2 regions of the Solibacillus ferritrahens genome follow, and region 2 is predicted to be linked to the other one. Evidence: riboswitches for the same ligand, from Rfam matches in the RefSeq annotation. Region 2 holds a riboswitch; the other holds the start of a gene.
The links. A riboswitch is a leader RNA that binds a small molecule or an ion and turns the genes downstream of it on or off. The one in region 2 is predicted to bind lysine.

Region 1 (7,727 bases), on a different contig from region 2:
CATTAACATCAGGGTTACCAATAGAGATGGCTGCAACTAGTTCAATCATCTTACTAGCGGGAGTATATTATGGTGCAATGTATGGTGGATCTACAACATCTATTTTATTAAATACGCCAGGTGAATCTTCTTCAGTTGTTACGACGTTAGACGGGTATCAAATGGCAAGGCAAGGAAGGGCTGGAGCAGCCTTATCCATTGCGGCAATCGGCTCGTTTATTGCAGGCATTATTGCATTAATCGGATTGGTTTTATTGGCTCGGCCATTATCTAAAGTAGCAATAAATTTTGGTCCTGCAGAATATTTTTCGCTTATGCTATTAGGATTGGCAGCGGTAAGCGGTTTAGCAGGTAAATCAATTACGAAGGCATTAATAATGACGGTTCTCGGTTTATTATTAGGAACGATTGGAATAGATGCCGTTTCTGGAATTGCACGATTTACATATGACCAGCCAGTTTTATTTAGTGGAATTGAGTTCTTAACAGTCGCTGTAGGTTTATTTGCATTAGGTGAAGTTTTTAAAACTATTTTTGAGAAGGATGGGGCCGATGAACCTATCGCAAAAATTGATCGTATTTTACCCACGAAAAAGGATTTAAAAGACAGTGCAGCACCAATCGCACGTGGCTCATTCCTTGGCTTCTTCTTAGGGGTACTACCAGGTGCGGGAGCGACACTTGCTTCATTCTTTGCGTATATTACAGAAAAGAAGATTAGCAAAAATCCAGAATCTTTCGGTAAAGGAAATATTGCCGGAGTTGCTTCTCCGGAATCTGCAAATAATGCAGCATCGGGTGGTGCGATGATTCCACTACTAACATTAGGTATCCCGGGATCAGGGACGACAGCTATTTTAATGGGTGCGTTCATCATGTACAACATTCAGCCGGGTCCATTATTGTTTGAGGAACACCCAGACGTAGCGTGGGGCCTAATTGCCAGTATGTTCCTTGGAAACTTAATGCTGCTTATATTAAACATGCCACTGGTTCGTGTTTTCGCAAAAATTATTCAAACACCGAAAAGATTTTTGTTACCTATCATTATTGCTATTTCAATCTTCGGTGTATACGCAGTTCAATATACGACATTTGATTTATTCTTATTATTAGGTTGCGGGATTGCAGGCTATTTCTTTGCAAAAAATGATTTTCCTGTTGCTCCTTTAGTTTTAGCGCTTGTATTAGGTCCAATGATTGAGAATAACATGCGTCGCGCTTTAACGATTTCAAATGGGGAATTCAGTATTTTCATAGCAAAACCACTCTCATTAATCTTTTTAGTTATTGCCGTTTTATGGATATTAATTCCGATTCTCATGAAGTTGCGCGGTAAAAATGTAATTATTAATGAAGAAGGATGAGCTATAGCTACTAGAGTATATTTCGTGTTTAAATAAAAAGTTGCCGTCCGAATTTGGGCGGCTATTTTATTTTAAATAACTCGTAATGAAGACCCTGCTCGCTTAGCTCCTGTTGTTGAGCGGATAATCTTACTATTTGAAGTGGCAAATTAACTGTTCCAATTGCACGTGTATTAGATTTAGAAGGCATTCAGAGGGCACATCGTCTAATCGAAAGTAGAAAACATCAAGGTGAAATTTTAATTCGCCTAACTAAATGAATATGAAAGTGAATCGGTAACCTTACGAAAAATAGATTTTAATAATCCTACACTCGACATTATGAACACTTTTAGTCATGTATGAAAAATACATGTTTTAATCAGTTGTTGTTTCATTGAGTTTCCTTATTTTAAGGGCCAAAATGAAGGAATAGGGAGATGAACTGATGACAACTACAACGAAGGAATTACAAGAACGAATTGAATTTCTCACTTTATATAAACAAGAAACGAAGCAATCGGATGACTGGCTAAAGTTACGTATAGAGGAAGCTAAGCATCCGGCATTTATTTTAACGACCGAGGAACTTACTTATGGTGCGCGAGTTGCATGGCGCAACAGCAATAAGTGTATCGGCCGGCTTTTTTGGAATAGCTTAACCGTTTTTGATCAGCGTCAATTGCTAAATGAATACGAAATATACGAAGCACTTGTAAAGCATATTGAATTTGCCACAAACAGCGGTAAGATTCGGCCAGCAATCACTTTATTTGACCCGAATCGTGTACGGATTTGGAATCATCAGCTCATTCGCTATGCAGGATATGAAACCGATGAAGGAGTAATTGGGGATTCCACGTCTATAAAGTTTACGAAAACTTGCGAAAGTCTCGGCTGGAAAGGTGCAAAAACAAATTATGATGTATTACCGCTTGTAGTTCAAGTAGATGACCGCGAGCCAATATTCTTTGATTTACCAAAAGAAATAGTGCTTGAGGTGCCTATTACACATCCAGACTATGATTTTTCTAGGCTAAACATGCAATGGTATGCAGTCCCAATCATTTCGAGCATGCGTTTTAATATTGCAGGAGAAGACTACCAAGCTGCGCCATTCAATGGATGGTATATGGGTACAGAAATTGGAGCACGTAATTTGGCTGATACGGACCGTTATAATTTCTTGCCGAAAATCGCCGAGGCAATGGATTTGGATACAGCACTAAATGTCTCTCTTTGGAAAGACCGGGCACTCGTAGAATTAAATATCGCGGTACTCCATTCTTATAAAACTGCTGGAGTGAGTATAGTTGATCATCATACGGCAGCACAGCAGTTTCAACTTTTTAGCCAGCAAGAAAAAACAAGCGGCCGTGATGTAACAGGAAACTGGGTATGGCTCATCCCACCATTATCACCGGCGACAACGGACATTTATCACGAGCCGATTGCGAATACGATCAAAAAGCCAAATTACTTTTATCAATTGCAGCCATATTAATGGGACGGCACTACAAAAAAGGGTTATGTTCAAAATCAAATTGACTCTGAACACAACCCTTCTATCTTTTATTTAAGATGATTTGAATTAATTCATCACGATCGATTAAATAAACGTCATTAATGTCTGCAAGTTTTTCGGCCTGCCGGGTAAAATGACTGTTTGTTACAACCCATGCTTCTGTTGCCTCATACATTTTCACCGCACCGATAATCTCCTGTACAGCCTTTACACCGACCGTGCTGGAATACCGTTTTGCCTGCACGGCAATGATGTCTTTCCCATCCTTCAAAATGAGGTCCGCACCATAATCGCCACTCGTTGCAGTATAGCTCACTTTAAAACCGCGGCGTTTAAACAATTCTCCTAAAAACTTTTCGAAATCTTCACCGCTCATTTGGTCGACTTCTCGAATACCGGATTTCCGTAACTTTCTTATTATTCGTGTTTTCAGCCAAATTATAAAACCGATATAGAGTACGAAATAAGTGATAATTCCAATACCCATACCTTCTAAAGTTTTCGTTGCATTAAAACCAACTGCAGCAGCTAAGGTAATGAAAAATAACGGAATAATCGGCAGCCTTTTTTTATTTCGTCTTCTTTTTTTACGCAATAGTTCAGTACTCCTTTTATTTACTCACCTTATTATAGCATAAAAGGGTACATACGTTTGGCTAGATTGTTTGATTCTTTGCGCTTATAAATGAAGCAAAAAATAACAAAACTGAAATCAAAATAAATAACAGAAGAGGCATGGACCAACTATTCGTCAAATCATGTACATAACCGAATAGAACAGGCCCGACAGCTGCGACTAAATAGCCAATTGATTGCGCAAAGCCGGAGAGCTCCGCTGCATCGTAAGCAGTTTCTGTACGTAGTGAAAACAGCATCAATACTAAACCAAATGAAGCTCCGCCTGCAAAACCTAAAAAGATCATCCATAAAATCGCAAGGCTTGTCCATTCCATCAACACACCAGTAAAGCCAATTAAGTAGCAAATCGTAAAGAAAATGACGATTGGACGCTGTGAAATGAGCTTCCCTGCAATAATTGGAATAACAAACGTCATCGGAATTTGTGCAAATTGCATAACAGAAACCATCCAACCGGCCGCGGTAGCATCCAAACCTTGGCTAACAAAAATTTCTGGCAGCCATGCAGAAGAGCAGTAAAATAAAAAAGATTGAAAGCCCATTGCTCCTGCAACTGCCCAAGCGAGCGGTGATTTCCACATCTGCGTTTTCATTGTCTGTGATGTCGACATATGCAAGTCCACTTTTGGTGTTCGCAAAATCGGTATCCATATAACTAATGTCAGAACACCTAAAACAATCGAAAAGCCTAAAGCCATTTGCCAGCCTGCATTTGTGGCAATCGGAAAACTAAAGCCAGCTGCAAGTCCGGAAGAAATATTCATCGATACGGAATACACCCCTGTTAACAAGCCGATATGCAGCGGGAATTTCCATTTGAAATAACTCGGAATAAGAACATTTCCAAAAGCGATGGCAATCCCTATAAGAATTGTTCCTCCAATCAGAAGTGTTGTTTCACCTACTGAACGTAGTAATATTCCGATACAAAGTAAAATTACTGAATAAAATAAAGTCCATTCCATACCCCATTTACGTGCTATGCGTGGTGCAAAAGGAGAAACAATAGCAAACGCGACTAACGGAATAGTTGTTAAAAATCCTGCAAGAACGTTTGAGATGCCGAGGCCATCCCGAATAAAAGAAATGATTGGACCTACTACAGTAATTGGTGTACGTAAAGTAGTAGCGAATAGGAATACAGCAACCATAAAAAAGAGAAGTGGTTTATTCGATAGTATTTTTTTGCTGTTTTGGTTTATTTTTTGTTCATTCATGAATGAGGCTCCTTTTCCTGCAACAACGCCGTTGAATAGTGAGAATAATCTTAAAAAACTGAAAAATAGCAACGCGTTGCCATCAAAAAAATATTATGTTAGACTAATAATCATTATTTCAATTAAATATATTACCTCATGTAAATGTATGGGGTAGAGGTCGCAATCATTAAAATTAGTATAGCGGAGATTGAGAAGAATCTGTGAAGCTTTATGAAAGGAATGATTGCCGAAGTGTTATTTTTCTTCTTAAATATAACGCTGGGGCTGTCTCCGATAAGGAACAGAACTGTCACATGTGTAAGCATGTGTTGAGCTATCTTTCAAGTTTGATGAGGTGTAATTATAACCATCACAAAAACTTGTGGTGGTTTTTCTTTTTACACTTCACCGAACAAAACAAAAAGGGAGTTTTATAATCATGAGTGAAATTAAAATAGATCAGCTCGGCAATAAAAACGAGCTGAAAAGAGGATTAAAAAGCCGCCATGTTACGATGATTTCGTTAGGTGGAACGATTGGTACAGGACTATTTTTAGCATCAGGTGGTGCCATTGCACAGGCAGGTCCTGGTGGGGCATTGCTCGCATATGCATTAATCGGGGTTATGGTATATTTCCTAATGACGTCATTAGGTGAAATGGCTGCTTATATGCCGACATCAGGTTCGTTTAGTACGTATGCAACGAAATTTGTAGACCCGGCATTAGGATTTGCGCTTGGTTGGAACTATTGGTACAACTGGGCAATTACGATTGCGGCGGAAATTGCTGCCGTTTCATTAATTATGAAATATTGGTTCCCGGACAGCTCGTCGATTGTATGGACGCTTTTATTTATAGCGGTCGTATTAACGTTTAACTTGTTATCTGTAAAAGCTTTTGGTGAAGCAGAATATTGGTTCGCGATGATTAAAGTTGCAACGGTTATTGTATTTATCATTGTCAGCTTTTTAATGATTTTCGGAATTTTAGGTGGGAATGACCCGGTGGGCTTCACGAACTTTTTTGCAGGAGATGCACCATTTAACGGGGGCTTCCTGGCACTATTCGGTATTTTCTTGGCAGCTGGTTTCTCATTCCAAGGTACGGAAATGCTTGGTGTAACAGCAGGTGAAACAGACGACCCAGGAAAAAACATTCCAAAGGCGGTAAAATCAGTGTTTTGGCGTATTTTACTGTTTTACATTTTCGCTATTGGCGCAATTGGATTACTTATTCCATATACAGATTCACGCCTTTTATCAGAAGATATTGCGACAAGTCCATTTACATTAGTATTTGAAAACTTAGGTGTCGCATTTGCAGCATCTGTTATGAATGCGATTATTTTAACAGCAATGCTTTCTGCAGGGAACTCAGGTCTTTATGCAGCAAGTCGTATGCTTTATCAATTAGCAGTAGATGGCAAAGCACCAAAACTGTTTATGAAAGTAACGACGCGCGGCATTCCGATGTATGCCTTACTTGCTACATTAGCAGTAGGTTCACTAGCATTTTTAGCTTCATTCTTTGGCGATGGTGTCGTATATATTTGGTTATTGAACGCTTCAGGTATGTCCGGCTTTATTGCATGGCTCGGTATTGCGATTAGTCATTATCGCTTCCGTCGCGCATATGTCGCACAAGGAAAGTCATTAAGTGATTTACCATATGTATCAAAATTCTTCCCATTCGGCCCGCTGTTTGCCTTTGCATTATGTATGATTGTTGTACTTGGTCAAAACTATATGGCCTTTATGGGCGGGACAATTGACTGGTATGGCGTTGTTGTTTCATACATCGGCTTACCGTTATTTGCTTCATTATGGATTTTCTATAAGGTAAAACATAAAACAAAAATCGTTCCTTTAATGGACTGTGATTTATCAAATAAATAAGATTAAAACGTAATGTTAGCATCAGCTTTCATTGCGTTTTTTTTGTGGAGTGAATGGAGCTTGTGCTGTTTAATTTAATTAGTTTTGAAAGTGGACATTAAGGAGAACGAAGTGACGAATATGTAAGGGAGAGTGTCTATTAAGTGAAACAGAGTGTCTAAAATGTTCATGTAGGTGGCGAATATATGTATTTAAGTGTCTATTATCGCAAATGTAGCGGTGAAAATAATTTTGCTCTCGATTATGAAATGCCCTTTAGCCTAACTTTTATACTTTAAAAGGAAGGAATGGTATTATAGAAGAAATGAAAAATCTCTATAGTTATAAGGAAGTGTTAGGAATGCCTATTTCAACAGGTTTATATAAGAAAATGCATCAATGGTTAATGGGCGAAGATGGAAAAATTGTAGCGTTTCGTCCGTTTTTAACAAATGGAAATCCCTACAAATCACGAATTTTCCTAATCAGCACAAACGCAGTACCCTTTTTTAAAGTAGAAGATAGAAGTGAACAGATTTTTGCAGAGTCATTAGTAAATAGAGAGCTTTTAAAAGAGCTTTATTTGAGTGAAATAAAGGGAGCCCCTCGTGAATTTAAAGGTTCTTTACAATTTGAGGCATGGCTAAAAAAGCATTATAACGAATCGCTTATTTATACTTCTTTAAATACGTATCAAATAGAATTGACAGATCATGCAAAAAATGCAAAAAAAGAAGATGCCGCTAATTTTGAACGCGGGCAAACAATTTTCAAAGAAGTAATGGAAGAGTTTCAGCCGGAAATCATTATTTTACAAGGGTCAGCTACCTTCAATCAATTTAAAACTCTATATGCAGAGAATATTGTTATTTTCAATGAAGATGAGATGAAAGTGCAAGTTCTGGAGGAAATGGGTGCAATTGCTGAGGTGAGTTATGGTAATGGAAAGAAGACCCTCGTTTTTGTAACACGTAGTATGAGCTATTTTGGCTCTGAGGGGAAAAATTTCGAACGATTCAAAGAAAATTTAGCCAAGAATTTATTGGTAAAAGCCTAAAGCCGAACATTCACTTCGGTATTATCACTTTTTTGTTCAAATTTCCGAAAAATAAGAATAGTTTTACTTTTGTGAGATTATTGCA
Region 2 (7,727 bases):
CCCTCTTTTGAGGGAAGCTTTTTATGTCCGAAATAAATGGGAAAAACATGAAAAAAGACGGTGAAATATCCTGCGTTCATATTCCCGAGCATTTTACTACTTTTTAAATGGCAAAACATGCTATACTACAACCATATGTTATTGAAGGAGGCTATTTTATTATGGCAATTGTACACGGTACAGATCAAACTTTCCCACAGGAAATTTCAAACGGCACAGTTTTAGTAGACTTTTGGGCTGCATGGTGCGGACCATGTAAAATGATTGCTCCAGTTCTTGAAGAATTAGATGCAGAAATCGGTAACGATGTAAAAATCGTAAAAGTGGATGTAGATAACAACCAAGGCACTGCTGCAGATTATCAAATTATGTCAATCCCATCATTATTATTATTTGTTGATGGTGAATTAAAAGCAAAAACTGCTGGCTTCATGCCAAAAGAAGCTTTAATCGACTTTATTAACGATAACAAATAATTAAATTGTAAAGCCGTATGCCTAATAAGGTGTACGGCTTTTTTCTTATAGGACTATAAGTTAAAATAAAGTGAATGACATATCCAAATGGGTGAGAATATGAATGCAAATATTAAAGCAAAGCTAGAAATATTACCGAATGAGTCCGGCTGCTATATTATGAAAGACCGTCAAGGCACAATAATATATGTCGGCAAGGCGAAAGTATTAAAAAACCGAGTGCGTTCGTATTTTACAGGCAGCCATGATGGTAAAACAGCGAGATTAGTCAGTGAAATAGAGGACTTTGAATATATTGTAACTTCAAGTGATCTTGAAGCACTTATACTAGAGCTGAATTTAATAAAATTACATGATCCGAAATATAATGTGAAGTTAACAGATGATAAAACATATCCTTATATAAAAATAACGAATGAACGTTACCCTCGAATAATAACAACTAGGAAAGTAAAAAAGGATAAGGCAAAATATTTTGGACCTTATCCAAATGCGTATGCTGCCAATGAAACGCGGAAATTGCTCGATCGTTTATATCCACTTCGTAAATGTACACATCTGCCAAATCAAGTATGCCTGTATTATCATTTAGGGCAATGTTTAGCCCCCTGTGTAAAAGACATTGAAAAACAAGTATATGATGAAATGATTGGTGAAATTTCAAAGTTTCTAAACGGTGGTGTCGAAGAGATTCAAAATGACCTTCAGCAAAAAATGCTGGATGCCGCCGAAAAGCTTGAATTTGAACGGGCCAAGGAATTCCGGGATTTAATTGCACATATCGAGCAGGTTATGCAAAAGCAAAAAATAGTATCGGATGATTTGAGCAATCGAGATGTATTTGGCTATGCGGTCGAAAAAGGCTGGATGTGTGTACAAGTATTTTTTGTACGGCAAGGAAAATTAATTGAACGTGATGTTTCCATTTTCCCTATTTATAACGAGGCGGAAGAAGAATTTTTAACATTTGTCGGACGTTTTTACGAGCAGCCACATCATTTACTACCAAAAGAGATTTTCGTACCAAAGACAATTGATGGAACGATTTTGCAAAAGCTTTTAAATGTAAAGGTACAAACCCCAAAGCGCGGAACAAAAAAAGAGCTGGTCGATCTAGCGATGAAAAATGCCAATATTGCAATACATGGGAAATTCCAGTTAATTGAGCGGCAGGAAGAACGAACAGTAGGAGCTTGTGAAGCACTTGCCGAAGCTATGCAAATTCCATTGCCACTCCGTATAGAAGCTTTTGATAATAGTCATATGCACGGTGCGGATCCTGTTTCTGCAATGGTTGTTTTTGTTGACGGGAAGCCTGCAAAAAAAGAATACCGGAAATATAAAACGCGGGAAGCCGCAAAACATGATGATTATGGCGCGATGCAAGAGGTCATTCGTCGTCGTTATACACGAGTATTGCGGGAGAATTTACCACTACCGGACTTAATCCTAATTGATGGGGGAAAGGGACAAATGGAGGTCGCAAGAGAAGTAATTGAAGATGAGTTAGGATTAATGATCCCAATAGCAGGTCTTGCAAAAGATGATAAGCATAATACATCACAGCTGTTGTTTGGTGCTCCACCGGAAGTTGTACCTTTAAAACGGACAAGTGATGGATTTTACTTATTGCAGCGTATACAAGATGAAGTACACCGGTTTGCCATTACATTTTTGCGTCAACAACATCAGACGAATGCAATTACATCCGTACTTGATGGCATTGCAGGGGTAGGACCTAAACGTAAACAACAACTTATGAAGCATTTCGGATCGGTGAAGAAAATTCGTGAAGCAACTGAGCTGCAATTGCAAGAAGCCGGTGTCCCTGCAAAATTAGCAGAAGTGATTTATCGCCATTTTCACGAAGCATCATTGAATAAATAATAAGGTTATGTTACTATAAATGGTAATTCAATAGTTACTAATGATAGAGGTGCAGTATTAAAGAGTAAATTGCTCGAGGAAGAACAATTCCAGCGACAGCAATTGAAAGGGAATTCTGCCGAAGTGAAATGCGTATTGTTCACGTGTTTTGCTGGTTTTACATTTAAGAAATGTAAGATTGTCAGAACTTTATGTTCTGGAGAGCTATCCTGAAAAGCATATAAACTTTTATTTGTATTGACGGCGACTTTCCATGAACATATGGAAAGTCGTTTTTTTTTATGCGCAAAAATAAGGAGTGGAAGAGATTGCAAACAGTCGTAGTAAAGTTTGGTGGACCTATGTTGGCAACAACAGAAAAAATAGTACAGGTTGCAAAAAAGGTGATAAAAGAGCAAGGTCGCGGCATAAACTTAGTCGTTGTCGTTTCTTCGATGACACCCATTCGTCAAAATTTACGCCAATTTGCAGCGGAAATTACGCATGAACCGTCGAAGCGTGATATGGATGCATTAATCGCTACAGGAGCGCAGTTGACTAGTGCCCTTCTTGCAATAGCGATTCAAGAGCATGGTGGGAAAGCAGTTTCACTTGTCGGTTGGCAGGCAGGTATTCAAACGAATGAAAAATATGGTAATGCCCGGATTGATTTTGTAGATAATAAACGTATTGAAAAGCATTTTGAATTAGGAGAAATCGTTGTTGTATCAGGTTTTCAAGGAATAACAGAGACCGATAACATTTCGACATTAGGGAAAGGTGGATCTGAAACTTCCGCTGTTGCATTAGCGGTTGCTTTAAATGCGGAGCGTGTCGATATTTATTCATCGGTGGAGGGTATTTATACGGCAGATCCTCAGCGTGTTGAAAGTGCTACAAAACTTTCTGAGATTTCATATGATGAAATGTTGGAGTTTTCAAATTTAGGTACTAAAATTTTGCATCCTCGTGCGGTTGAGCTTGCAAAAAAATACAATATGCCAATCGTTGTACGCTCAGCTAAAGAGGATGTAGAAGGTACATTAATAAAAGGGGATGTAGACATGGAAAAGAATTTACTTGTGCGCGGGGTGGCATACGAATCTGATATTATTCGTTTAACAATTGGATATGATTCATATGAAACAGCGTCATTAGCCGAAGTATTTAGTGTTTTAGCAGAAAATGATATCAATGTTGATATTATTGTGCAGGCAGTAATTGATGGGATAAAGCCTACTATTTCCTTTACAATATCTAAAGTAGAGTTTGCAGAAGCTTTACGTGTATTAGAATCGAGTAAACTGTCACTAGGATTTAGTTTTGCAGATTTTGAAGTCGGTTTGGCTAAAGTATCGATTATTGGATCAGCGATGGCTTCGAATCCAGGAGTTGCGGCACGCATGTTTGCGCGTCTAGGACGTGAGCATATTCCGGTTAAAATGGTTAGTACATCTGAAATAAAAGTGTCAGTCGTTGTTCCACAAGAAGATATGGTGTATGCTGCAAACGCTTTGCATGAGGAATTTAATATAGCAATGAAGGAAGTTCCGGCTTCATAAAATAAGGTAGAAGATAAATTTAGAGCTTTCTTGGTGCTAATTAATAGTGATAATGCTATATTTATGATATTAAAGGAACTAAAAACTGTTGCTTTCTAAAAAAAAGCAACAGTTTTTAGTTATGCTCAAATCTTCTCTTTTAAATCCCACTTTAAAATGAATTTGACGTAATTCTTCTTTTCGATTTTTTCTACATAGCATTCGGTTAAGTAACCGAGTTGCTTTTGTTTTTGCTCGGCCAAAAAGCCAGCCTCTAAACGAAAACAGCGCTGCTCAATATTAATCGACATTTCCTCGGTTGTCATAAGTATGTAATGAAGTTCATCCTTTATTTCTTTATCTAAAATTAACTGACCCCAACCGGCCTCCCCAAAAAATGAAGGAAGCTCATCCATGGCAAATAGCGGAAATTTACGTGCGAGTTCTTTCCCTGCCCAATATAAAACATCTTCCTCATGCTTACCTAAAATCGATGGTAGAAGATGATCGCGAAGGATTTCATATCCAAAACTTGGAATCGTTTTCATTTTGTACCCCTCCATATTAAAAACCTCTTTCATAAATTTTCTTATAATTTTCATTCTTTCAGGAAGAAAATAGTTATAAGTAGAAAAAACTGGACTTTAAATAGCATAAATCCGTCTTTAAAATGATTATAAAATATCCCTCGTTACCTTGACGCTAGTATCTGTTGAGAGTACAATGGACATGTCATAATATTGTACCATGATGAAATGCGCAGTCAATAACACAACGTTTACAATTTTGAGGCGTTGCACATTGTGTATTTCAAGTACTAAGGGGGGTAACAGTTTTGTCGAAAGATCGTGAATTTTTATGGCGCCGCTTACACTCGTTATTAGGTGTAGTTCCTGTCGGGTTGTTCTTGGTGTTCCACTTAACTTTGAACTTCACTGCAGTTGGTGGTGAAGAGGTTTACAATAACGCAACAGGTATGATGGAATTAGTTCCACATTCGTTATTGTTAGCAATGGAATGGATTATTATCTATATTCCATTAATGTTCCACGGATTCTATGGTGTGTTTATTGCATTTACATCTACACACAATACGGGTCGTTTCAGCACATTCCGTAACTGGATGTTTGCTTTACAACGTTTTACAGGAATCTTCCTAGTAATTTTCATTGCGTGGCACATTTTCCAAACGCGTATTCAAAAAGCGTTTGGTGCTGAAGTTAACTTCGATATGATGGTGGAAATCGTTGACAATCCATTAATGTTGGCATTCTATATTGTCGGTATCGTTTCAGCAGCATTCCACTTAGCTAACGGCCTATGGTCATTCTTAGTAAGCTGGGGTATTACACAGTCTAAAAAATCTCAACAGATCGCAACTTATGTTACGTTATTATTCTTCGTAATATTGGCGATCGTAGGTGTTGCAGCTATCATCTCATTCGTAATTTAACTTGATCACTAATACACAGTTATAAAGGCAGTTCGAATGAATTATGAGTAAAAGTAATTAGCAATTAATGAGGAGTGAGAAATAATCATGGCAAAGAGTAAAGTAATCGTCGTTGGTGGCGGTTTAGCAGGCTTAATGGCTACGATTAAAGCAGCTGAAGTTGGTACTGCAGTTGAATTATTCTCGTTAGTTCCCGTAAAACGTTCACACTCTGTATGTGCACAAGGCGGAATTAACGGAGCAGTAAATACAAAAGGTGAAGGGGATTCTCCATGGATCCACCTTGATGATACAGTATACGGTGGAGATTTCTTAGCGAACCAACCACCAGTTAAGGGTATGTGTGATGCAGCCCCTGGAATTATCCACTTAATGGACCGTATGGGTGTAATGTTCAACCGTACACCAGAAGGTTTACTTGACTTCCGTCGTTTCGGAGGTACGTTAATGCACCGTACAGCATTCTCAGGTGCTACAACAGGTCAACAATTATTATACGCACTAGATGAGCAAGTTCGTGCACAAGAAGTTGCTGGTTTAGTTACAAAATATGAGCACTGGGAATTCTTGGGTGCTGTTCTTGATGATGAAGGCGTTTGCCGAGGTATCGTAGCACAAGATTTAAAATCTGAAGAAATCCGTTCATTCCGCGGTGATGCTGTTATTATGGCAACTGGTGGACCTGGTATTATCTTCGGTAAAACAACGAACTCTGTAATTAACACAGGTTCTGCAGCATCAATTGTTTATCAACAAGGTGCAACATATTCAAATGGTGAAATGATCCAAATTCACCCAACAGCGATTCCTGGAGACGACAAAAACCGTCTAATGTCAGAATCTGCTCGTGGTGAAGGTGGACGTATATGGACTTATAAAGACGGTAAGCCATGGTACTTCTTAGAAGAAAAATATCCTGCTTACGGTAACTTAGTACCACGTGATATCGCTACACGTGAGATTTTTGATGTGTGTGTAAATCAAAAACTCGGTATTAATGGCGAAAACATGGTATACTTAGACCTATCCCACAAAGATCCACATGAATTAGATATTAAATTAGGTGGTATCATTGAAATCTACGAGAAATTCGTAGGGGATGACCCACGTAAATTACCGATGAAAATCTTCCCTGCAGTTCACTACTCAATGGGTGGATTATGGGTTGACTATGATCAAATGACTGAAATCCCTGGCTTATTTGCTGCGGGTGAATGTGATTACTCACAACATGGTGCAAACCGTTTAGGTGCTAACTCACTATTATCAGCAATTTACGGTGGTATGGTTGCTGGACCAAATGCTGTGAAGTACATTAAAGGACTTCAAAAGCATGCAGAAGACTTACCAGAAGAGATTTACTCTCGTCGCGTACAAGAAGAAACAGAAAAATGGGAAGCTATCTTAAATATGGATGGTACAGAAAACGCTTACTTACTTCATAAAGAGTTAGGTGAGTGGATGACTGACAACATGACTGTTGTACGTGTTAATTCAAAATTAGAAGAAACTTATGCGAAATTAACTGAGTTACAAGAGCGTTGGGAAAACATCAACATTAACGACACTCAAAAATGGTCGAATCAAGGTGCCCACTTCACTCGTCAGTTAAAGAACATGCTATATTTAGCTAAAGTTATGACTAAGGGTGCATTATTACGTAACGAATCTCGTGGTGCTCACTATAAGCCTGAATTCCCAGAACGTGATGATGAAAACTTCTTAAAAACAACTATGGCGAAGTTCGACCCTGCAACGGGCGAGCCAATTATTTCTTATGCAGAAGTAGACGTTTCGTTAATTCCACCACGTAAACGCGACTACTCAGCGTAGAAAGGGGAACTAAACAATGGAAACAGTAAGTACTGAAAGAACAGTTAAGTTAGAAATCGTTCGTCAAGATAGTGAGAACGGTGCTACACGTGTTGAGAAGTTTGAAGTTCCTTACCGTCCAGGTATGAACGTTATCTCTGCGCTAATGCATATTCAAAAATACCCTGTTACTGCTGACGGTCAAAAAACGACACCGGTAACTTGGGATATGAACTGTTTAGAAGAAGTTTGTGGTGCATGTTCAATGGTTATTAACGGGCGTCCACAACAATCTTGTTCAGCATTAGTAGATAAATTAACTCAACCAATTCGCCTAGAGCCAATGAAAACTTTCCCGGTTGTACGTGACTTACAAGTAGATCGTGAGCGCATGTTCAATGCACTTAAGAAAGTTAAAGCATGGGTGCCAATCGATGGTACTTATGATTTAGGTGAAGGTCCACGTATGCCAGAACGTAAACGTCAATGGGCTTATGAGCTATCTAAATGTATGACTTGTGGTGTTTGTATGGAAGCATGTCCAAACGTGTCTGAAAAAGCTTCATTCATGGGTCCAGC

Region 1: linked by a shared signal. The riboswitch ahead of SNE38_RS12225 (amino acid permease) and the one ahead of SNE38_RS15860 (aspartate kinase) in region 2 are both predicted to bind lysine.

Annotation. Positions count from the first base shown of each region.
Region 1 covers NZ_JAXCLE010000011.1:92,400-100,126, reverse strand. The annotation lists gene SNE38_RS12245 (tripartite tricarboxylate transporter permease) at 1-1,367, shown strand, start outside; gene SNE38_RS19295 (hypothetical protein) at 1,529-1,627, shown strand; gene SNE38_RS12240 (nitric oxide synthase oxygenase) at 1,795-2,850, shown strand; gene SNE38_RS12235 (restriction endonuclease) at 2,912-3,466, opposite strand; gene SNE38_RS12230 (CynX/NimT family MFS transporter) at 3,528-4,727, opposite strand; lysine riboswitch at 4,874-5,054, shown strand; gene SNE38_RS12225 (amino acid permease) at 5,149-6,606, shown strand; gene SNE38_RS12220 (RNA 2'-phosphotransferase) at 6,911-7,642, shown strand.
Region 2 covers NZ_JAXCLE010000019.1:25,874-33,600, forward strand. The annotation lists gene trxA (thioredoxin) at 162-476, shown strand; gene uvrC (excinuclease ABC subunit UvrC) at 576-2,363, shown strand; lysine riboswitch at 2,400-2,578, shown strand; gene SNE38_RS15860 (aspartate kinase) at 2,672-3,904, shown strand; gene SNE38_RS15865 (YslB family protein) at 4,030-4,446, opposite strand; gene SNE38_RS15870 (succinate dehydrogenase cytochrome b558 subunit) at 4,719-5,336, shown strand; gene sdhA (succinate dehydrogenase flavoprotein subunit) at 5,424-7,169, shown strand; gene sdhB (succinate dehydrogenase iron-sulfur subunit) at 7,186-7,727, shown strand, end outside.